2 linked regions of the Priestia megaterium genome follow. The protein of the gene in region 1 interacts with the protein of each later gene in a pairwise test. Links are inferred from orthologs where the notes say so. Each region holds a gene or a part of one and is shown on either strand. Other genes may lie near its edges.

Region 1 (11,547 bases):
ACGGAATAATAGAGACAACATCATCTCGAATTTTTTCCGGATCCGTCTTTTCATTATGAAGGAAAAAAAGCTGGTTGTTTACACCAATATAATAAATGCCGCCTATTCCTTTAACTGCATCTAAAATTCGATCGCCTCTGTGCAACAGAGGTTCTGCTTCTCCTTTTACATTTGCTTTAGAAAGCTTTCCTTCCATTGTAATAAACATTACTTCTGAATTATTAAGCCATTCTCCGCTCGATGGATAGAGAAGAGCATTCTTTATTTTAACTGTTTCTTTTGTTTGAACGTTCATTATATAACCAAATGTATCTTCGCCTTTTGCAACTTTATAAAAAAGATACTCACCATTCGGAGAAAGCTTCGCCGCATGTTGAATTTCATCGCTTGGATGCAAAACAAAAGTGGACTTATTTTTTAAATTATAAGTAGCTAAATTCTGCGCATATACCTCTTTGGAACCGAAATCGTGCGAGCGAAATTGTTTATTTTCTTTACTAACGATAATGCTGTGTTCATTCAAAAATTGAAACGCTCTGACTCCTTTGATATCCTGAACGTTTTTCACCTCTATTTTTCCATCTTGATCTACTTGATCCAATACAGTGATTTTCTTGTCGGGTTTTTCAACAGTTTCCCTATGGCTTTGTCCTTGGGCGCACGAGGTTAAAATAAAAAGACCGCTTGCCATATATATCATTAATCTATACCGTTTCAATAACGGTTCACTCCTTTTAACTAACTCATTTCTTTGTTTTTCAAAGGAAACGACACTTTGAAAATTGTCCATGCAGGGTCAGAATGATGCAACTTGATAACGCCTTTTTGTTTTTCAGTTAAATCTTTGGCTAATGCTAAGCCAAGGCCTGTTCCTCCGGATAATCGCGACCGGTCTTTATTTACAGTAAAAAATGGTTGGAATAATTTCTCTTCCGCTTCAGCTGGAATTCCTATTCCAGTGTTGGCTATATCCACAATGATAGAATTCTCTAAAGTGTAAGACGTTACTTCCACTTTTCCGCCTGGTTCATTATATTTAATAGCATTATCAATTAAATTGATAAAAATGTGTATTAAGCTTTCGCGATCAGCCCAAACAACCGATTCGTTTATATTTGTATGAAGGGTTAAATCAAATTTAGCCGCTTTTCCTTTCATGCGGTCGCATATGTCTTCGAGAAGTCCCTTCAATTTAACTGACTCCGGTCGCTGCTCAAAATCATATTTCTCAAGTGCTGAAAGTTTTAAGATTTTATCTACCATTTCATGAAGACGATCCGTTTCTTTACGGATATTTTGCACGCCGTCTTCCATAAGCTGAGGATCATCTCGATACATATCAAGTAAGTCAACATAGGCTTTGATTGATGTTAAAGGCGTTTTAAATTCGTGGCTGATGTTTCCGATAAACTGCTTTTGCTGCTGTTCAAGAGACTGTAGCTTTGAAATAGCGAGTTCAAGCTTTCTTTTTTCTTCCTTCATTTGATCGATATTTTTTTCAATCGACGTACTCATAAAAAACAAGCCTTGACTGAGCTCCCCGAGTTCATCGCCCCGTTTGAACGGCAGGTCGGTTAAATAACGGCCTTTTCGAATCTGCTGTGAAGTTTTTTGAAGGCTAGCAATAATCGAAGCAATACGGTAAAAATAAGCATAGCCAATTAAAAAGGCTGAGGCTGCTGCAATCGTTCCCCAAGCACGAAATAGGTGTCTAATGTCAGCTATAAACTGCTGATTATTTTTTAATGAATGGTCAAAACGAACGGCTCCAATAAATTGATTATCGATTGACACAGGTGCAAAGTAAATAAGAGAAGAACCCGAGTTTTGATAGGCTATTTTTCCTTTCAAAGCATAGCTAAGCGTGTCAGAAACATCCACATCTTTTTGGCCGATGGGAATAGAACTTCCTGCTTCCTGTCCTTTTTGATTATATAGAACTGTTTGCATTCCGCTTTGTGATGCAATAGAAGATGCAAGGCGCTGTCCTTTTTGCTGAAGAAAAGAATTTATGTTCAAAGAGGGGTCACCCGTTAAATAACTTTGACGAATTGTTTGCTCGGCTGCTTTGCTTTTTTGAATAAGTTCACTTTCTAGCTGATCGCGCTGATTTGTTTCAATTCCTTTTAATACGAGTACGCTCAGGACAGTTACTGTTAAAATAATTAAAAAAGCAAGAACGAGTCCCATCTTAGCTTTGAGGCTTATTTTCATTCATTGACCCCTGCTGTCGCTTTATATCCAACGCCATATACTGTTTGTAGCAAATAAGGTTCTGCGTCTCCTACTTTTTTTCGAAGGCGCTGCATGTGAATGTCTACCGTACGTGTACCGCCTGCATAATCCATTCCCCAGACAAGATCTAATAAATCTTCTCTCGTGTACACTCTTTCTAAGTTGACAAGTAATAAAGCAATAAGATCAAATTCTTTTGGTGTAAGCTTGACTAAATCATTGGCAACGTGTAACGTGCGCTGAATTAAGTTTACCTTCACTTTTCCTACAGTGATTTCTCCTGCAGCCTCAGGCGCTGCATTCTTTTCCATTCGCCGAACAAGTGCTTTAGCTCTGGCTACAAGTTCTCTTAAATCAAAAGGCTTGGTCATGTAATCATCTGCGCCTAACTCTAAGCCTAGAACTTTATCAACGATATCATTTTTAACCGTTAACAAGATAATCCCCATTCCTCTTCGATTCTCAAGTTTTCGGCATACTTCATAGCCGGTTAATTTCGGCATCATCACATCTAATATCATCACGTCAGGTTGAAAGCTTTTTACTTTTTCAAGTGCTTCCTCACCGTCAGATGCTGTGTCTACAATATATCCTTCGCGCTTGAAAGCATAGGATACCGCTGTAGCAATACTTTTTTCATCATCAACTACTAAAATCCTTTTATTCAATGTATCACGTACTTTCATTTGATATTTCTATTCGTCTATCTTATCAAACAGCTTTCCCAAAAACATCTCCAAGTTGTTTCGAAATTGTAAACAAAAATAAAAACACCATATAAGGTGGCGTTTTTTTAGATCTAATATTCATTTGTAAAAGGAAGAATGTTATGCGTATGCAAATATTGATGCAGCAGATCCATACGCTGCTCGCTGCTAATAAAACCAATGTATCCGTCCGGTCTAATAACGTACAGAGCATCTTTTTGAAGCCCTGCTTTCTTCAAGTAAGAGTTCCAAGAAAACTCGTGCAAGGAGAAGTCTTTTTCTTGCATGCTCTTTTTTAGCTTCTCTGCTGCTGTTCCATAGACATGTATTTGCCAGTTTAATGACTGTAAAGATTCAAAATTCCCTTCCACATAAGGTAACCGATCACCACTTTGCACACTTGTCCCTTGCCCGCTGTTTAGGTCACTATTTCGATACTTAATGCGGATTTGAGATAAAATCGTAAATGCTTTGTGACGGGGATAAGGGAAACGAAATAAAAAGGATAGTACAGGCGGAAAGATATGCTTTCTAAAAAATTGACTCGTTTTATCTCGTGCCACCATTCGCTTAAAAGCGTGATCAGTTGTATTTACAAGCAGCTCTGCAAAAGGCAACCTTTCTTCTTCGTATGTATCTAATATGGAAAGTGCCGCTTTGTGTTGAAGGACAGCTGCTAATTTCCATGAAAGGTTGATTGCATCTCCAATTCCTGTGTTCATTCCTTGTCCGCCTGCAGGACTATGAATATGGGCTGCATCTCCACTTAGAAAAATACGCCCCTGTCGGAAACGACTTGCTACTCTGTGATGGATATGATATGTCGAGAACCAATTTATACCCTCAACCTGAGCACCAAATGTTTGTTGAAGAAAAGCGTGAATGTTTTCAGCTTTTACATCGTTTTGATCCCCAAAAGCTGAAGGAATAACGCCGATCATTCGATACGTTCCTTTACTTCTAACAGGCATACAAATCAAAAATTCTTCATTGCTAAATGAAATACTGATTTTTTGATTCTTCATCATTTCACCAGAGCCTTCAACATCCATCACATAAAAATGCTGTTTATATTTTTCTCCTTTAAATTCTATCTTCATTTGTTTCCGAACTGTACTATGTGCTCCGTCACATCCACAAATATACTTAAAATAAGCGGTTTCCTCTTGCTGGGCTTTTAATAAAGTTTTTACCCCTTCTCCGTGTTCAGCTAGAGATAGTAACTCCGTCTTCCATTCTACTTCAATCCCAAGATTTTTTAATTTTTCAAGTAGAAACCGCTCGTGGTCGTCCTGTGGAAATGTAAGAACAAAAGGAAAAGGACTTAATCCTTCTCCTAAAGATCCTAGATGAACTTTTGCTTTTATTTTATTCTTTACTCGGACGTATACATCTTCCATCTTAATCCCGCGGTCTATGACTTCATCTGCAAAACCGAACTGCTGATAAAATTCAAGGGTTCGCGGTAAAATAGCCATTGCCCGGGAGGCTTGCCCAGGCCCGTCGCTTCTATCAATAATTCGAAAAGGAATGTTATGTCTGGCTAAATTGTAGGCCATAACGAGGCCAGTAGGGCCGGCACCAACGATTAGGATTTGTGGATTCATCATCATCTCTCCTTTTCATTCAGTTACAGTATCTTTTATATTGAGCGAGACTTCTCTTTTTTTACAGAAGATGCAGGTAAAGCAGAAGCAAACAGAGCACATAAACTTATTAAAGAGATAAGAGCTAGAGCAGATACAGAATGATTCCATGTCAGATGTTCTCCAAAGAAAAATAGTTCTCGTACGCCATCTACCATAAATCTCATTGGCAGCCATGGATAAATCCACTCTCTATAAAAATCAGGCATAATCTCTGGGGCCATTGAAAGTAAAGGTGCGCCAAAAAATAGAATAATAACGAAAATCGGAAGTCCCTTTAGTCCTAGCCATGAAAGTACGGCTGATATCAGAGTGAAAAAACTGAAGTAAGCAATAGCTAAGAATAGTGCTGTATCCAAAAATGAAGGAACGCTTATTCCAACTACTTCAGCCAGCCACGCTAGCCCGAAACCTGCAGCTAAAGCAAGTATAACCCCGATGATTACGAACCCTACTTGGTTAACGATTTTCTCTTTACGAGAAGAAAACGTGATTTTTTGGATAGCGAGAAATACAACTGCTGCCCCTGCTATACTCGCCATCCACAGCGGCTGAAATAATGAAACGGGGGCATTTCCGTTGACACTATGAGTCCCTGTTTGGTTTACGTTTATAACTGTCTTTTGAATCGGTGCAGCGAGTGCTAATGCTTGGTTTGCACTTAGTTGCGTTCCGTTTTGTTCAAATCTTTTCACTATCTGCAAGCGCATATTTTCATTTATCTTATCAACTGCTCCGTTTAGCACCTGACTTGCTAGTGTTGAAGCAGCTGTATTCATTCCCTGATTCACTAATAATCTAATAGCAGGTGCATCAGGCTGAGCCGTCTGAAGAGTCGCCTGTTTTTGGGTGAAATCTTTTGGAATGATAAGCGCCCCATAGTATTTTTGATTATTTAACCCTTTTTCAACTTCTTTAGTAGTTGATACAAAAATCCATTTAACCGAAGACTGTTCAGTGCTTGAACTCTTCATATTTTGTTTTATTTGATCTCCTATATTTACCTTACCCTTTGCTGGAACTGTCATTCCTTCGTCGGCATTTACGAATGCAATTGGCAAATTCTTAGGTGCTTGGCTTACTGAAGGAATTAACGTTAGGATAAAAATGAAAATAACTGCTACCACTATAATTGGTGAAAAGTATATACGTTTTTGGTGAACTAACTTCATATAAATGTCCCCTTTTCATTTTAAACATATGGACTTTGACGAAAGAAAAAATAATGTACATGGTGTTGATTAGTGATCACTATGTAAATTATAATAAATTCATCTGCAATCTCAATATGCAATAATCGTGAGAATGGTGCTTACTGAACACAAAACATATAACTGTTCATTATAAAAGAAAAAAGTAGGTGTTTAAAAACTGTGGGTAATTCAAAAACAGATCGCCGAATTATTCGAACAAAAAGATTCATTCGAGATGCTTTAACAGAATTGATGGAAGAGAAAGGGTTTGAAGGAGTAACAGTCAGAGATCTAACAAAAAAAGCGGATATTAATCGTGGAACCTTTTATTTACACTACCAGGACAAATACGATTTGCTTGAAAAAAGCGAAAATGAAGTCATTCAAGAGATAAAAGAATTTATCAAAAAAGCAAATCCAAATGAGATTGTGTCTGCTAATTTGAAAGAACAGCCTTTACCGTTTATTATTGCACTTTTTGAATATATTCAAGAGAATGCGCGTTTTATGCAGGTTATGCTTGGTCCAAAAGGAAATCCTGGATTTCATCTTAAAATTAAAGAGGTCATGAAAACCAATATGCTGGAAAAATTAGAGCTCATTGATAATAAAATGCCTCCGCTTGTTCCACTTGAACATTTAATGTCTTATGTAACGTCAGCGCATCTTGGAGTCATTCAGCACTGGCTAGAACAAGATATGAAGCAGTCACCGCGAGAAATGGCCCTGACACTCGCTAGCATGACTTTTTTGGGTCCTGCTTATGTTGCAGGCATTAAACGAACATAAAAGAACCTGCTATTTTCTTAGAGAATAGCAGGTTCTTTTTATTAACCTTCTAGTAATAAAGATTCTGGATCTTCTAATAGTTCTTTAACAGTAGCTAGGAAGCTTACGGCTTCTTTGCCGTCAACGATACGGTGATCGTAAGAAAGTGCAATATACATCATCGGACGATTTTCGATACGCTCTTCATCAATTGCTACCGGACGAAGCTGGACTTTGTGCATTCCTAAAATACCAACTTGAGGTCCGTTTAGGATTGGTGTAGACATTAATGAACCGAATACGCCGCCGTTTGTAATTGTGAACGTTCCACCTTGTAAATCTTTTAATGCTAATTTATTGTCGCGCGCTTTTTTCGCTAAATCAACGATAGATCCTTCGATACCAGCGAATGTTTTGCGGTCAGCATCACGTACAACTGGAACAACAAGACCGTCTGGAGCTGACACAGCAATACCGATATCATAGAATTTTTTAATTAATAACTCGTTTCCTTGAATTTCAGCGTTTAATAATGGATACTTTTTAAGTGCTGCTACTACTGCTTTTGTAAAGAATGACATAAAGCCAAGTCTTACGTCGTGCTGTTCAAAGAATTTGTCTTTGCGTCGTTTGCGAAGAGCCATAACAGCGGTCATGTCTACTTCGTTAAACGTTGTTAGCATAGCCGCTGTTTGCTGAACTTCAACAAGACGTTTGGCAATTGTTTGACGACGACGTGACATACGTTCGCGTTCAACAGGTTTGTCGCTATTTTCACTTGCCGCTGGAGACGGAGATACCGGGTTAGCTGGCTTACTTGCTTGTGCCTGCTGTTTTTGCTCATTTGATTTTTGATCTGCATATGAATCAATATCATGTTTACGCACACGGCCAAGAGGATCAGTAGTTGGCACTTGATCTAGCTTGATTCCGCGTTCTCTTGCTGCTTTGCGAGCTGCAGGAGAAGCAATCAGCCATTGTTTTTGATTTCCTTGCTGAGGCGCTTCAGCTGCTGGCGCAACTTCTTCAACAGTTTTTTGCTGAGCTGGAGCCGCTTCTTGCTTTGGTGCTTCCTCTGCTGGTTTTTCTTCAGCTTTTGGTGCTGCTGATGCTGAAGCTCCTTCTTTCGCTTCAAGACGTGCAATTGTTTCACCAACTTGCACTGTGTCGCCTTCACCAGCAAGAAGTTCTGTTAGCACACCAGAGTCTTCAGCTGTAATTTCCACGTTAACTTTATCTGTTTCAAGTTCAACGATATAATCGCCTTTTTCAACAAAATCTCCTACTTGTTTTAGCCACTGTGCAACTGTTCCTTCAGAAATTGATTCTGCTAATTCCGGTACTTTAATCTCTCCCATGGTTCATTCCCCTTCCTTATCGTGTAACAACGTCGTTAGCAATTTCATTTTTAGTTAATGCATCTTGTAAAATACGTTCTTGTTCTTGTCTGTGAACTGTTGGATCTCCTTCAGCTGGACTTGAGCGTCTTGTGCGGCCGATGTAGTCAACCGTAGCTCCTTCTGGTGCTACTTCACGAAGTCGATCTTCTACATAGTTCCATGCGCCCATGTTTTCCGGCTCTTCTTGTAACCAGACAATCTCTTTTAAATTTTTATAGCGAGCAAAGATTTCAGCAATTACGCGTCTCGGGAACGGATAAATTTGTTCTAGACGAAGGACGTGTAGCCAATCTTTATCATCTTCTGCTTTGTTTAAGCGTTCCGTTAATTCACTGCTGATTTTTCCGCTGCACAGAACGATTCGTTCAACTGCATCTTCTTTTTTGCCTAATCCAGGCTGTTCTACTACTAAGCGGAAAGAGCCTTTTGTAAACTCTTCAAGGTTTGACACACTAAAAGCATTACGAAGCAAACTTTTTGGTGTCATAACTACTAGCGGTCTTACTTCTTCGCGCTGTAAAATGGCAGCTTGTCGTCGAAGTAAGTGGAAATATTGTGCAGCGCTTGTTACGTTTGCGATTGTCCAGTTGTTTTCTCCAGCTAGCTGTAAATAACGTTCTAGACGAGCGCTTGAGTGTTCTGGCCCTTGACCTTCATGGCCGTGTGGAAGCAATAAGACCATTCCAGATTTTTGTCCCCACTTAGCACGGCCTGCTGCAATAAACTGGTCAATAATAACTTGACCTGCATTGGCAAAATCACCGAACTGTGCTTCCCAAAGAACAAGCGTTTCAGGAGCAAATACATTATAGCCGTATTCAAATCCAAGCACTGAACCTTCAGATAATGGACTGTTACGAATATCAAAGGAAGCGCTTACGTTCTTCATTGCGTGTAGTGGTGAGTAAACATCCCCTGTCTTATGATCATGAAGAACAAGATGTCTATGTGCAAACGTACCACGTTCAGAATCTTGGCCTGTAATACGAATTGGCGTGCCGTCTCTTAAAATCGTAGCAAATGCAAATGCCTCACCCAATGACCAATCTACGCTTTCATTTTCTTCAAACGCTTTGGCACGTTTAGATAAGATGCGATCAAGTTTTGGAAATACGTTAAATCCTTCAGGGTATTTCACTAGCTCTTGATTCACTTCAAACAGCTCTTCTTTTGTAACAGATGTATCAATATCTGAAATTCCTTTGAAGACTGCTTGTGGCATTTCCATAATTCTATGTTGCTTTTCAGCTTTTGGCGGTACTTTCTCATAAGCTGCTTTTAACTTCGCTTGTAACTCTTCATTAATTTGATCTGCTTGGCCGCTTTGAATTACATTTTGTTCTTCAAGCTGCTTTGCATACATAGCACGAACGGTTGGACGTTTTGTCACAATTTCATACATCTTCGGCTGCGTTACAGACGGTTCATCCATTTCATTGTGACCAAATCGACGGTATCCAATTAAATCAATCAAGAAATCTTTGTTAAAGCGTCTGCGATACTCATAAGCAAAGTAAGCAGCAGCTAAACAGGCTTCCGGATCATCCGCATTTACGTGAACAATGGGAATTTCAAACCCTTTTGCTAAGTCACTTGCATATTTCGTTGAACGAGAATCGACGCTTTCTGTTGTAAATCCAATCATGTTGTTAGCAATAATGTGGATTGTTCCACCTGTTTGATAACCAGTCAATTGATTTAAGTTCAGCGTTTCTTGTACAATACCTTCACCAGGGAACGCAGCATCTCCGTGAATTAAAATCGCGAACGATTTTTTTACATCTTGTTTTGGGTATCCATTCACATCACGCTCATCTTGAGCCGCTCTTGTAAACCCTTCCACAACCGGATTAACAAACTCCAAGTGACTAGGGTTACTAGCCAATGTCAAACGAGCTCGAACTGTGTTCTCTGCTTTAATTTGTTTGTCGGCACCCAGGTGATATTTTACGTCTCCCGTCCAGCCGTAGTTGATACCGATTGAACCTTCTGAAGGAACTAATTCCTTGTTAGGTGCATGCTGGAATTCTGCAAAAATCATTTCATACGGCTTGCCTAATACGTGTGCCAATACATTTAAGCGCCCACGATGAGCCATACCGATATTAACCGTTTTTGGGCTTGTTTCCACTGAGCGTGCAATCAGTTCATCTACAAGTGGAATTAACATATCTACGCCTTCAATAGAAAAGCGTTTTTGTCCGACAAATGTACGGTGTAAAAATTGTTCAAAGCCTTCTACTTCTGTTAAACGCTTTAATATAGAAGTTCTTTTCTCATTTGAAAGAGGTTGGAAAATAGCACCTGACTCGACCATATCAGTCAGCCACTTATTCTCTTCCATGTTATGTACGTGATGGAATTCAAACGCAATGGTTTTTGTGTAGACATCTGTTAAATAGTTAATTGCGTCTAAACCATTTTTGACGTGTGATGGTGCATTTGTACATAAAATGTCAACCGGAATTGATTTCAAATCTTCTTGCGTTAAATTGTAATCTTCCAAGTGAAGCAAGACAGGATCTTTCTTCTCGCTTTCAAGAGGCTTAATTGATGCGTATAGATGACCATAAGCACGGATGTTTTCCGCTAGCTTAATAGCCGATGCGATTTTAGATGTGTTAGCTGAAGGTGCAGCCTGTGCGTATTCAGCTTGCTGAACTTGCTCACTTTCGTTTAATGGAGGAGCACCCCAATAATCAAATAATTCTTTTAACTCTGGATCTACTAGATCTGACTGCTCTTCATATAACTCATACTGTTCTAATACATAGCCATAGTTCGGACCTAAAAATCCTTGCCAAGGCTCCCCTCTATTCGACGTTTCGTTACCCATGATAAAACCCCCAACGAGTTATAATAATTGTCGTACTCAACAATCTTTCCATTTTGAATGTCGATTACCTTATCGTCTGACATCTTTACAACGAGTGATAAATCTCACTGCGTGTGTATCTGATATCTGCTTATATTTTACCACTCTTTTACTCGTCAATCAAAATGAAATCGCTATATTTCTTTAATTTTTTTTACTTTTTTAATAGTCTTACTACTTTTTGAAAGCGTTTTATAAGTAAAGCTGATTAAAGGTCGAATTAGGTGTTAATTAATTGTTATTGACCTAGCTTTTGGCAAAATTAAATTGCTTGAAATATATTTTATGACCATTAAAAAAAAGAAGCAGCGTTTTGCTTCTTTTTTTAAAACTCATCTACGATTTTTTCAACGTCTTCAAAATAACCATTATCTACTTCTGTAAGCTTGTTGCTTTTCGCCGCTTCGAGTAAATGAGTGAACCAAGTTAGTTCTACTTTCAAATGCATAATCGTGCGCATAATGATCGACAGATTTGCAATGGAATGATCCACCTTTTTAACTTGGTACAAATTTTGCATTTTTTCTAAATAAGCAGCCGTTTCCTCAATCTTTTTTTCTAAAGCAGAAGCCACTTTTTCTTGATCGACGTAAGAAGTAAATGAAAGAGCAGCATAAACTGGTCTATGCATATGCTCTTTTTTTAATAGCTGTTCAAAATAAAGGCGCTCAAATTCTTCTCTTCCTGCATCCGTGATAGAATAAACGGTCTTTTCAGGTCTGT
Region 2 (11,429 bases), 1.7 Mb from region 1 along the record:
GTGCAATCGCAAAAGCTATGGTTAACTCTAAACACACTGCTCCACACGTAACATTAATGGATGAAATCGATGTAACAGCTCTTGTTGCTCATCGTAAAAAATTCAAAACAGTTGCAGCAGATCAAGGTATTAAATTAACATTCTTACCTTACGTGGTAAAAGCGTTAACTTCAGCACTTAAGAAGTTCCCAGCTCTTAACACTTCAATCGATGACTCTACAGATGAAGTAATTCAAAAACATTACTACAACATCGGTATCGCTGCTGACACTGAAAAAGGTCTTTTAGTACCAGTTGTGAAAAATGCTGATCGTAAATCTGTGTTCGAAATTTCTGATCAAATTAACGACCTTGCTGGAAAAGCACGTGATGGTAAATTAGCTCCTGCTGAAATGAAAGGCGCTTCTTGTACAATCACAAATATCGGTTCTGCTGGTGGACAATGGTTTACTCCTGTTATCAACCACCCAGAAGTTGCAATTCTAGGTATCGGACGTATCGCTGAAAAACCAGTTGTACGCGACGGTGAAATTGTAATTGCTCCAGTATTAGCATTATCACTAAGCTTTGACCACCGTATTATCGATGGCGCAACAGCTCAAAACGCTCTTAACCAAATCAAGCGTTTATTAAATGATCCAGAATTATTATTAATGGAGGCGTAATAAATGGTAGTAGGAGATTTCCCAATCGAAACTGATACTCTTGTCATTGGTGCTGGCCCTGGTGGCTATGTTGCAGCAATTCGTGCAGCTCAATTAGGTCAAAAAGTTACAATCGTAGAAAAAGGTAACCTTGGAGGCGTATGCTTAAACGTTGGTTGTATTCCTTCAAAAGCATTAATCGCTGCAGGTCACCGTTTTGAACACGCTAAACATTCTGAAGACATGGGGATTATCGCTGAGAATGTAACAGTTGATTTCTCTAAAGTTCAAGAATTCAAAAACGGCGTTGTAAACAAACTTACTGGCGGTGTTGAAGGCCTTCTTAAAGGTAACAAAGTTGACATCGTAAAAGGTGAAGCTTACTTCGTTGACAGCGAAACTGTACGTGTAATGGATGAAAATTCTGCACAAACGTACAAATTCAAAAATGCTATCCTTGCAACTGGTTCTCGTCCAATCGAGATCCCTGGATTCAAATTCTCTGAGCGCGTAATCAACTCTACAGGTGCATTAGCGCTTAAAGAAGTTCCTAAAAAATTAGTTGTAATCGGCGGAGGTTACATCGGTACTGAGCTTGGTACTGCTTTTGCTAACTTCGGTACAGAAGTTACATTTGTAGAAGCTGCTGATGAAATCTTAGCTGGTTTTGAAAAACAAATGAGTTCACTTGTTAAACGTAACCTTAAGAAAAAAGGAAACGTTGAAATCTATACAAAAGCAATGGCTAAAGGTGTTGAAGAAACTGCTGACGGCGTACAAGTTACGTTTGAAGTAGGCGGAGAGTCAAAAGTAATCGATGCTGACTACGTATTAGTTACTGTAGGTCGTCGTCCTAACACTGATGAGCTTGGTCTTGAGCAAGTTGGCGTTAAAATGACTGACCGTGGTCTTATCGAAATCGATAACCAAACTCGTACATCTGTAAGCAACATCTTTGCAATTGGTGATATCGTAACTGGACCACCACTTGCACACAAAGCTTCTTACGAAGGTAAAATCGCAGCTGAAGTAATCGCTGGCGAACCTGCGGAAATTGACTACTTAGGAATTCCAGCAGTTGTATTCTCTGAGCCTGAGCTTGCATCTGTAGGTTATACTGAAGCACAAGCGAAAGAAGAAGGATTAGCTGTTAAAGCTTCTAAATTCCCATTTGCTGCTAACGGACGTGCGCTTGCACTTAACGCTGCAGAAGGCTTCTTGAAGCTTATCACTCGTAAAGAAGACGGAGTAGTTGTTGGTGCTCAAATCGCTGGACCTAGCGCATCTGACATGATTGCTGAGCTTGGTCTTGCTATCGAAGCTGGCGTAACAGCTGAAGATATCGCATTAACAATTCACGCTCACCCAACATTAGGTGAAATCACAATGGAAGCTGCTGAAGTAGCTATTGGAAGCCCAATTCACATTGTAAAATAATGTTTTTAAAAAGCTGATGCGTATGCATCAGCTTTTTTTTGATGAAAACAGTTCTCATCAAGCATCAGATGCTTGTCAGACAGTTTTGCTGCTGGTGGGTATATTTCTGAAAGAATCATGTAAAAAGCGCTGAGGCAGTCTTAAATGAGCTTTAGACGCATACATATGAAGTGGGACGTGCTTTTCTTATAGCTAGATAAAAAAATTGCTCTTTTGGATAACGAATGAAAAGGCGGCGAAGGAGCTATGAAGACGTATTTCGTTTGGAGCTTACACATTGTTATTTGGATGGGCTATTCACTGGTTGAATTGCTATCAAAACGTGATCAATTGACATCTAAAATTATTTTATTTTTAGTATTTGCTTATTTAGCTTACGGTATAGCAGAAATGAACGTCAAATCTAAAAGACTGGCGCTTATGATGACAGGTACCACTTCAGCTGTCTGCTTGACATGTTATCAACTAATTTTATTTTGTACGGCGTAAAATGGGGTAAAAAAGAGGCTGGGACAAAAGTATTTTAGTTGAAAGGAAATCCGGACGATTAATCAATATTATTGGTAAAACGTCCGGATTTTTTTATTGGTATGGTGAACGTAGGTTTCATGTGTGTAATTGCTTCTAGCTGTTGATGGGAGGGCATGGTGAAGACTCCTGCGGGAAAAGCGGAATAGGTGAGACCCTCCAGGAGCGTATGCGACGAAGAGGCTCATCGGCCATCCGCAGAAAGCGAAGTCTTGCACAGAAATCAACTGCCGTGTAACAAGTGATCTATACCAGCCCATTTATCCAATTTACTTGTCTTTGGATTGGGGTGATTTAGTCATGTCTCAATCTCCTTTTTTATCCTACACCGTTTTCTTTTCTTTTTTCAATACCGCTTCTTCTTTAATATAAATGCTGATAAGCGTTCAGCTCTTTTAAAAATAAATAGGACATTTATGAGAAAAATATTTTAATGTGACATACTAATTAGTTGTTGACATATTTAATGTGACATAATAATATAATATCAAGAGTTGTAAAACGCTTACAAAAAAAGACGATTAAAGGGGAGTTTACAAAATGGGAACAATCGTATGTCAAACATGTAACTGCACAATTGATCATTTCGAAGATGAGAAAGTGACGCGATTATACTCAACATGTAAAAGCGGAGAATGTCAAAAAGCAGATGAAGATTTAGATTAATTCAATAAAAAAAGGTGCGAAGTTCCGCACCTTTTTTTTTATTGAATTGCTTTATGTTCTTTAATGACACGAAATGTTTTTAATTCAAAATCTTCCGGACCCTGCACTGGTAAACCTGCCTCTAAGTTTGTTTCAATGTAGGTTAAATTTTCCTCAGTGATGATTTCCCCAGGAATAAAAATAGGAATACCAGGAGGGTAGACCATCACAAATTCCGCAATAATACGGCCTGCCGATTCATGAAAAGGTACGACTTCTGTTTCAGCGTAAAAAGCATCACGAGGTGTTAAAGCCAATACAGGAATATCAGGCAATAAAATAGCCGGTTTTGCCGTTGTCTCAGAAAGATTATGGAATTTTACAGATAACTCACGCAGAGCTGTGACCAGACGTGACAGATCTTCTTCTGTATCTCCAGGCGTGATAATACATAGAATATTATAAAGGTCAGACATTTCAACTTCGATATTATGAGCTTCACGCATCCATTTTTCTACGTCATAGCCCGTAATTCCTAAATCTGAAACAGAAATAATTAATTTAGTAGGGTCTAAATCATACGTAGCTTTTGTGCCTAAAATTTCTCTGCCTATACATCGGATATGCTCAATTGTATTAATTTCTTTTCGTGCTTTTTCAGCAAGAGAAATTGCACGTTCAGCCAGCTCTTTTCCTTCTGTAGCTAAACGTTTTCGTGCAACATCTAAAGAAGCCAGCAGCAGATAAGATGTTGATGTTGTTGTCAGCATGCTTAAAATAGACTGTACACGTTTTGGAGAAATTAAGCCTTCGCGTATGTTTAGAATTGAACTTTGCGTCATAGAGCCGCCTAATTTATGCACGCTTGTTGCTGCCATATCTGCACCGGCCTGCATAGCAGACAGAGGCAAATCATCATGGAAGTGAATATGAACGCCGTGAGCTTCATCAACAAGTACAGGCACTTGATACGAGTGGGCAATTTCTACGATTTTACGAAGGTCTCCGGAAATTCCAAAGTAAGTTGGATTGATAACAAGCACTGCTTTTGCTTCAGGGTGCTGCTTTAAGGCTTTTTCTACAGAGTCCGATGTAATACCGTGAGAAATGCCAAGATTTTCGTCAATTTCAGGATGAATAAAAATAGGCGTAGCTCCTGAAAAAACAATCGCACTCATAACAGATTTATGCACGTTTCTAGGAACGATAATTTTATCTCCAGGTCCACATGTCGCCATAACCATTGCCATAATTGCTCCGCTCGTTCCTTGAACAGAGAAAAAAGTATGGTCAGCACCAAATGCTTCTGCAGCTAAATCCTGCGCTTGTTTGATAATGCCTTTTGGCTGGTGAAGGTCATCAAGAGGACCGATATTAATTAAATCAATAGATAAAGCATCATCGCCAATAAATGAGCGGAATTCAGGATCCATTCCATTTCCTTTTTTATGTCCAGGGATATGGAATTGTGTTGGGTTTTTTTTAGCGTGATTAACCAATCCAGTAAATAATGGAGTTGAAAATTGAGAAGACAACTTTGCTATACACCTCTTTTATCATAAATTGTCAGTCCCTCTAAGCAAAGCTTAGAGGGACTTTGATTGTTTTTTTATCAAATTACAGCATTCAATTTTATATACCAAAAACTAGTGGCTGTTGAATTCTACATATTAAAATATTAGACCTTTTTTTATAAAAGAAATTCAACAGAAATTCTACTCGGCAGTTTTCTTGATTTTAACCATTATATAAATGAATGAAACGTGTATGTTTACTACTGTTTGATAATATAAATACAATTTTCAGTTAAAAAAATACAAGTAATTGTAAACTGCTTATTACTCATTATTTTATAGTTCTTTATGTTTTGAAAATCCCCATAAAACAAAAGAATTATAGCACTTATTAACCCATTTGCAAAGATATTTTAAAGAGAAAATAAAAAGAAAAAAAAGGAGAAATTCTTTTGTGTGAAAAGAGAATAAATTTTGTGTACATTATAGATTGTGATAGAGTTAAGAATATAGATATACATAGATTGAAGAAATAAATGGAGTGATGAGAAGTGGAATATCAATACCCTATCTCCCTTGATTGGAGTACAGAAGAAATTATTGATGTAGTGAAGTTTTTTGAAAGCATTGAACGAGCTTATGAAAAAGGTATTGAGCGTGATCACCTAATGGCAGTCTATCGTCGATTTAAAGAAATTGTGCCAAGTAAAGCAGAAGAAAAAACAATCTGTAACGATTTTGAAGACCAAAGCAAATACTCTTCTTATCGAACGATTCAAAAAGCAAAGGCTGCTTCTTCTGGAGACATCATAAAAATGTAAAAAATGGAGCCAAGCTTGGCTCCATTTTTTTTATATCAATTCGTTAAAATTATGCATATGCTTTTTTAGTTAGTTCATATAATGGAGTTACCGTATGAAATGTTTGTTCAATACGAGCTATCCATTCTTCGCCGTTCATTGCAATCGCTTCTTCTTTTGGAATTGTAATGCCGCATAGGATCTCAGCTTTTTTAACCGTCTCTAGACGTTCAAACAAACTCTCTAAGTCTTCAGAAGATAAGTCGCCCATTTTTTCACTATCAGGTTTTGTATGATCTTTCGACCAAACAAACGAGGTTGGGATATTTTGACGAATCTCCTCAATGTTTTGTTTTAGCAGCTTTCCAAATTGTTCTTTAATAGGTGATTCGTAAATGACGGCGAACCACACAAAGACGTGTGTTTCCCAAAGGCCAATTTGAAAATGAGGGAGCTTTTTATACCCGCGTTTACTGTTAGCAAAGGCTACCCACGTATCTGCTGGCGGGTTAACTGTTCTTCGTGCATGTTTGGCAATGTGTACGAACATTTCATCTCCACAAAGTGAAGAAAGAGTAGGAGCAAAATGATTGCTCAATTGTTCGAATTTTGGGCGTATCGTTGTCTTGATGGCTTCCATACGTGCATCAAGCCCCTCGATACGGAATACGTTAAAGTCATCTTGTGAAAATCCTGAGAATGCCATGTGAAACCTCCGTTTTTTAGTGAATATGTATAGCTGCTGTGCATCTATGCAAGTAAGTATGATTTACGCGAAGATTCTACCACATGAAAAGCATAAACACCAATTAATTCGCATATGCTTGTCAAAACGTGTCTATCATTTTTTTATAGGTAATCACACAATTTAGTTGCATGAGATTAGGTTTCGACATAGACTATATCAATCAAAATATCTGAAAATTTAGTTTTCTATAAGCAGGTTCAATAATTTGAGAGGGGTGTTTGAAACATGAAACAAGTGGTGAATATGTATAAGAAGAATGATGGACAAAAAAGATTAGGTGTAATTCGTTTGGAGTTAGATTACGAGTTAGCGACGTTATATGAAGCCATGATGGAGAATAATGAGGAACAAAAACAAAAATGTAAGCGAAAGCTCGAGAAACTTCGTGAAGAAATGATATCTCTTCAGTAGCAGATACGGGAATAAAATAGAACAAATAAGGGTAAACTGTAAAAAAGGATTAAACTGAATGAGCAGATTCATAAGTGGTAACAGAGCACGTGGGAGAAGAAGCGGCAGTTCTTCTCCCACGTGCTCTGTTAATTGACATCTTGCAGAGGTTTTTTTAAGCTTAAATAAGAGACGTATTTTTGAGGGGGAATTGAGATGACACAACGCTGGAAAGAAATTGATACATACGTTAAAGAGTGGCTAAAAGAAGCTGGACAAAAAATTCAACAGTCGTTTAGTAAAGAACTTCTCATTCAAACGAAATCAAATCCAAATGATTTAGTAACAAATATGGATAAAGAAATTGAACAGTTTTTTATCTCGAAAATCAATGAAACCTTTCCGGAACATCATATTCTCGGAGAAGAAGGATATGGAGAAGAGCTGGAATCAGAAGAAGGAACAATTTGGATTATCGATCCAATCGACGGTACGATGAACTTTGTTCATCAGCAGCGGAATTTTGCTATTTCCATCGGTATATTTGAAAATGGTGTAGGACAAGCAGGTTATATTTATGATGTTATTCATAATGAGCTGTATCATGCTTTAAAAGGACAGGGCGCGTTTATGAATGACATCCAATTGCCGAAACTTGAACCTGTACCAGTTGAACAAGCTATTATTAGCCTAAATGCAACATGGGTGACGGAGAACCGTCGTATTGATCCTTCCGTATTAAGTCCGCTTGTGCGTAAAGTAAGAGGGACCCGTTCATATGGATCCGCAGCTATTGAGCTTGCTTACGTAGCGGCTGGACGCTTGGATGGATACATTACTTTACGTTTGGCTCCATGGGACTTTGCTGCCGGTAAAGTATTGATTGAAGAAGTTGGAGGAGTTATGACGGATTTAGAAGGAAAGCCGTTAGAGATTCTGGAAAAAAGCAGTGTATTTGTAAGCAAACCAACATTACATGACGAAATCTTTCGTACGTACCTTGAAGGAAAGTGGAATAAATAAAATAGAAGTGAAGACTTACGTGTAGTCAAAGAATTTTGTGATGAAAAAACGTCATGAACCATTTTGATCTTGCAAATGGCCATGACGCTTTCAATCATCGCAAAAAAATTACAGCTGCCCTTTTTCTCGCATTTTTTTCTTAGTCGTAAAGCCAAGGCCCATTACAACAATTAAAGCTACGATAGCTAAAATGACCCCGAGAGCGCTTCCTTCTCCGATAAATATGCCAATTGACATAATTGCTGCAGTTGCAATGAATGCATATAAAACGAATACCCACTTAATGTTTCTCATGTTGATTCCTCCCATTTGTAACGGATATTTATAGTGTACAACAAAATCATTCGGCAATTCTAGAGTTAGTGTGATATAATAGCTTAGTTATTACAAGCATAGGAGTGAAATGCGTGAACATTCGTAAAGATTTACGTAATATTGCCATTATTGCCCATGTAGACCATGGGAAAACAACGTTAGTAGATAAATTATTACATCAGTCCGGAACATTCCGTACTAATGAGCATGTTGAAGAACGTGCGATGGATTCAAATGACCTTGAGCGTGAGCGTGGAATTACAATTTTAGCGAAAAACACAGCTATTAATTATAAAGATACGCGTATCAACATCATGGATACGCCAGGACATGCTGACTTCGGTGGAGAAGTTGAGCGTATTATGAAAATGGTAGACGGTGTTCTACTTGTAGTAGATGCATACGAAGGATGTATGCCTCAAACGCGCTTTGTATTGAAAAAAGCATTAGAGCAAAACTTAACGCCGATTGTTGTTGTTAACAAAATCGACCGTGACTTTGCTCGTCCAACTGAAGTAGTTGATGAAGTAATTGACTTATTTATTGAACTAGGTGCAAGCGAGGAACAAATTGAGTTCCCTGTTGTTTATGCTTCAGCAATCAACGGAACAGCTAGCACGAACCCTGAAAAGCAAGATGAGAACATGTCATCTCTATTTGACTCAATCATTGAGCACATTCCAGCACCAGTAGACAACAGCGACGAACCACTTCAATTCCAAGTGGCAATGCTTGACTACAATGACTATCTTGGTCGTATCGGTGTAGGTCGCGTATTCCGCGGAACAATGAAAGTAGGCCAGCAAGTTGCATTAATGAAGCTTGACGGTACGGTAAAACAATTCCGCGTAACAAAATTATTCGGTTTCCTAGGCTTAAAGCGTGTTGAAATCGAAGAAGCAAAAGCAGGAGACTTGATCGCTGTATCAGGAATGGAAGACATCAACGTAGGTGAAACAGTATGTCCGTTTGACCACCAAGATGCACTGCCAATTTTACGTATTGATGAACCTACTTTACAAATGACGTTCTTAGTAAACAATTCACCGTTTGCTGGTCGTGAAGGTAAGTTTGTTACATCTCGTAAAATTGAAGAGCGCTTAATGTCTGAACTTGAGACAGATGTAAGTTTACGCGTGGAAAATACTGATTCACCGGATGTATGGGTCGTTTCAGGACGTGGAGAACTTCATTTATCTATTTTAATTGAAAATATGCGTCGTGAAGGATATGAGATTCAAGTATCAAAACCTGAAGTAATCGTTCGTGAAATTGATGGCGTTCGCTGTGAGCCAGTTGAACGTGTTCAAATCGACGTGCCTGAAGAACATACGGGTTCTATTATGGAATCAATGGGTGCTCGTAAAGGTGAAATGGTTGATATGATTAACAACGGCAGCGGTCAAGTTCGTTTGATCTTTATGGTTCCTGCACGTGGTTTAATCGGTTATACAACTGAGTTCTTATCGTTAACTCGTGGATTCGGTATCATTAACCATTCATTTGATAGCTACCAACCAATGCAGCAAGGTCAAGTTGGAGGTCGCCGTCAAGGTGTGCTTGTTTCTATGGAAAGCGGTAAATCATCTACTTATGGAATCCAAGGCGTAGAAGACCGCGGTACAATTTTCGTTGAGCCAGGTACAGAAGTATACGAAGGTATGATCGTAGGAGAACACACTCGTGAAAATGATATCGTTGTTAACATCTGTAAAATGAAGCAAATGACGAATATGCGTTCTGCTAATAAAGATCAAACAACAGGTATGAAAAAACCTCGTATTATGTCTCTAGAGCAATCACTTGAATATTTAAACGAAGATGAATATTGTGAAATCACACCAGAATCTATTCGTCTACGTAAAAAAATTCTTGATAAAAATGAGCGTGAAAAAGCAGCGAAAAAGAAAAAATACGCTGACACAAAATAATAAAAAAAGTAAGTCGTTAGCTCTATCTGCTAGCGGCTTGTTTTTTATCTATTATATCAGAATTTTCTATTTTTGAAAGCGTTTTATAAAGAAGGGATTTGGAAAGGAAAAAGGTGGCTTATATCGAATAATGTAAAGTAAGGAATAGGGGGAAGAAATATGGATGTAAAAGAACACCTTTCATTTTTTGCTGCTCTGTATCAAGTAGATGAACATGCAAAAATAGGAATGTGGCTGTTATACTTTACCATTTTAGGGCTATCTGTTCTCGTGTACAAACTCGGGTTTGCAAAGAAGCTGCCGCTTTTAAAATCTGTGGTTATTTATCTATTTTTAGCTTTTGGATGTACGATCTTAACGTTTTTAGGCATTTTTTTACCTGTAGCTGAAGGGCTTGTGGTTGCAGCTCTTGTATTGATTATTTATAAAATACGGCTGTATCAGGCTAAGAAGCAAAACTCCACGTTGGGTTCATAAAAGACTACATAAAAAGACGCTTGTAGCTACAAGCGTCTTTTTAGTATGATATAGCCGAAGACAAGAGCGGCTGCGAAAATTAAATGACCAGCTGTCCAATAAAAAATCGCTACTGCATCATCCACCGCAGGCGTAGGCTTGAGCGCAAGCAGCGTCAACGGAAAATACAAAGGAATGGTTGGAAGTGTTAATAAAAAGGAACACAATACGATTTTTCGAATAGACATATTATTTAATTTACCTACTATGTAAACAAAAACGATCCCAATTGCAACGGCAATGAATAAATGAAAAACAAACTCTATCCATTCAGGCCATTGAATAGGGCCGATGATAGGAATAAAATCAACATTTAATAAAAGGGTATAAACTTGTTTGCCGGTTAGCCATTCTATCCATTTTAAACATAACCCAAGGATAATCCCGCTTAAAATGCCAATACTTATTCCTAATCGGAGCACCTTACCAATCCTCCTCTGTCTTTTTCGACTCATATAGTTTAAAGTTACCAGTAGCTATGCGTTCTTTTGTTCGTTTTTCAATCCGTTCAGAACATTCATTGCACATATATGTATGGATAGGACGGTTGCGCAGTCGTTTTGCCACGAGCGTTTCATCCTCAATTGTTTCGATTTTATCGCACATGACACATTGTACTCTCATTTCTATCACCTCAACTTCTCTATACATCATTCTAGCCGAAAATTCTTGTTTTATAAAGTTTTTTTGCGGTGCTATCTCTCAGTAGAAAAGGAACGATAGGAAAACATTCCTAAAGAAGCAGGTAATTTTGCTTGTTAGCTCGAAGATAGTAACTAGTAAGTACATAAACAGTAGGAGGGATGAAAATGGCCAACGAAGTCGAGACTCAATTAGTAGATGCATTATACGATGAGCTACAGACAGAGAGATTTGCAACCATTTCAACTATTGATTTTGAAACAAACGGTCCAAATGTTAGTGCCATTTCGTGGTTA

Evidence for each region.
Region 2: the proteins of odhB (region 1) and lpdA interact in binary tests that used the Escherichia coli proteins (3 or more experiments, as listed by UniProt). The link is inferred for Priestia megaterium from one-to-one orthologs.

What each region holds. Positions count from the first base shown.
Region 1 is NZ_CP085442.1:2,981,178-2,992,724, forward strand. The notes cover bases 5,760-8,751. They hold odhB (2-oxoglutarate dehydrogenase complex dihydrolipoyllysine-residue succinyltransferase), read right to left. Parts: upstream 7,908-8,751; coding sequence 6,612-7,907; downstream 5,760-6,611. Other genes in these bases: LIS78_RS15165 (YhgE/Pip domain-containing protein), read right to left, coding at 5,760-5,760; LIS78_RS15170 (TetR/AcrR family transcriptional regulator), read left to right, coding at 5,962-6,570; sucA (2-oxoglutarate dehydrogenase E1 component), read right to left, coding at 7,924-8,751. Outside these bases: LIS78_RS15145 (TolB family protein), read right to left, coding at 1-718; LIS78_RS15150 (sensor histidine kinase), read right to left, coding at 739-2,214; LIS78_RS15155 (response regulator transcription factor), read right to left, coding at 2,211-2,903; LIS78_RS15160 (FAD-dependent monooxygenase), read right to left, coding at 3,035-4,549; more of LIS78_RS15165, read right to left, coding at 4,585-5,759; more of sucA, read right to left, coding at 8,752-10,785; LIS78_RS15185 (PadR family transcriptional regulator), read right to left, coding at 11,150-11,547. UniProt on the Escherichia coli protein: E2 component of the 2-oxoglutarate dehydrogenase (OGDH) complex which catalyzes the second step in the conversion of 2-oxoglutarate to succinyl-CoA and CO(2).
Region 2 is NZ_CP085442.1:1,334,017-1,345,445, forward strand. The notes cover bases 1-2,874. They hold lpdA (dihydrolipoyl dehydrogenase), read left to right. Parts: upstream 1-668; coding sequence 669-2,081; downstream 2,082-2,874. Other genes in these bases: LIS78_RS06810 (dihydrolipoamide acetyltransferase family protein), read left to right, coding at 1-665; LIS78_RS06820 (hypothetical protein), read left to right, coding at 2,328-2,570; LIS78_RS31290 (hypothetical protein), read left to right, coding at 2,713-2,847. Also shown: LIS78_RS06825 (GapA-binding peptide SR1P), read left to right, coding at 3,150-3,275; LIS78_RS06830 (aminotransferase class I/II-fold pyridoxal phosphate-dependent enzyme), read right to left, coding at 3,314-4,789; LIS78_RS06835 (UPF0223 family protein), read left to right, coding at 5,320-5,589; LIS78_RS06840 (YktB family protein), read right to left, coding at 5,639-6,274; LIS78_RS06845 (YkzI domain-containing protein), read left to right, coding at 6,542-6,727; LIS78_RS06850 (inositol monophosphatase family protein), read left to right, coding at 6,923-7,729; LIS78_RS06855 (YlaF family protein), read right to left, coding at 7,838-8,023; translational GTPase TypA, read left to right, coding at 8,137-9,975; LIS78_RS06865 (YlaH-like family protein), read left to right, coding at 10,135-10,452; LIS78_RS06870 (hypothetical protein), read right to left, coding at 10,479-10,913; LIS78_RS06875 (YlaI family protein), read right to left, coding at 10,915-11,115; LIS78_RS06880 (pyridoxamine 5'-phosphate oxidase family protein), read left to right, coding at 11,301-11,429. UniProt on the Escherichia coli protein: Lipoamide dehydrogenase is a component of the glycine cleavage system as well as of the alpha-ketoacid dehydrogenase complexes.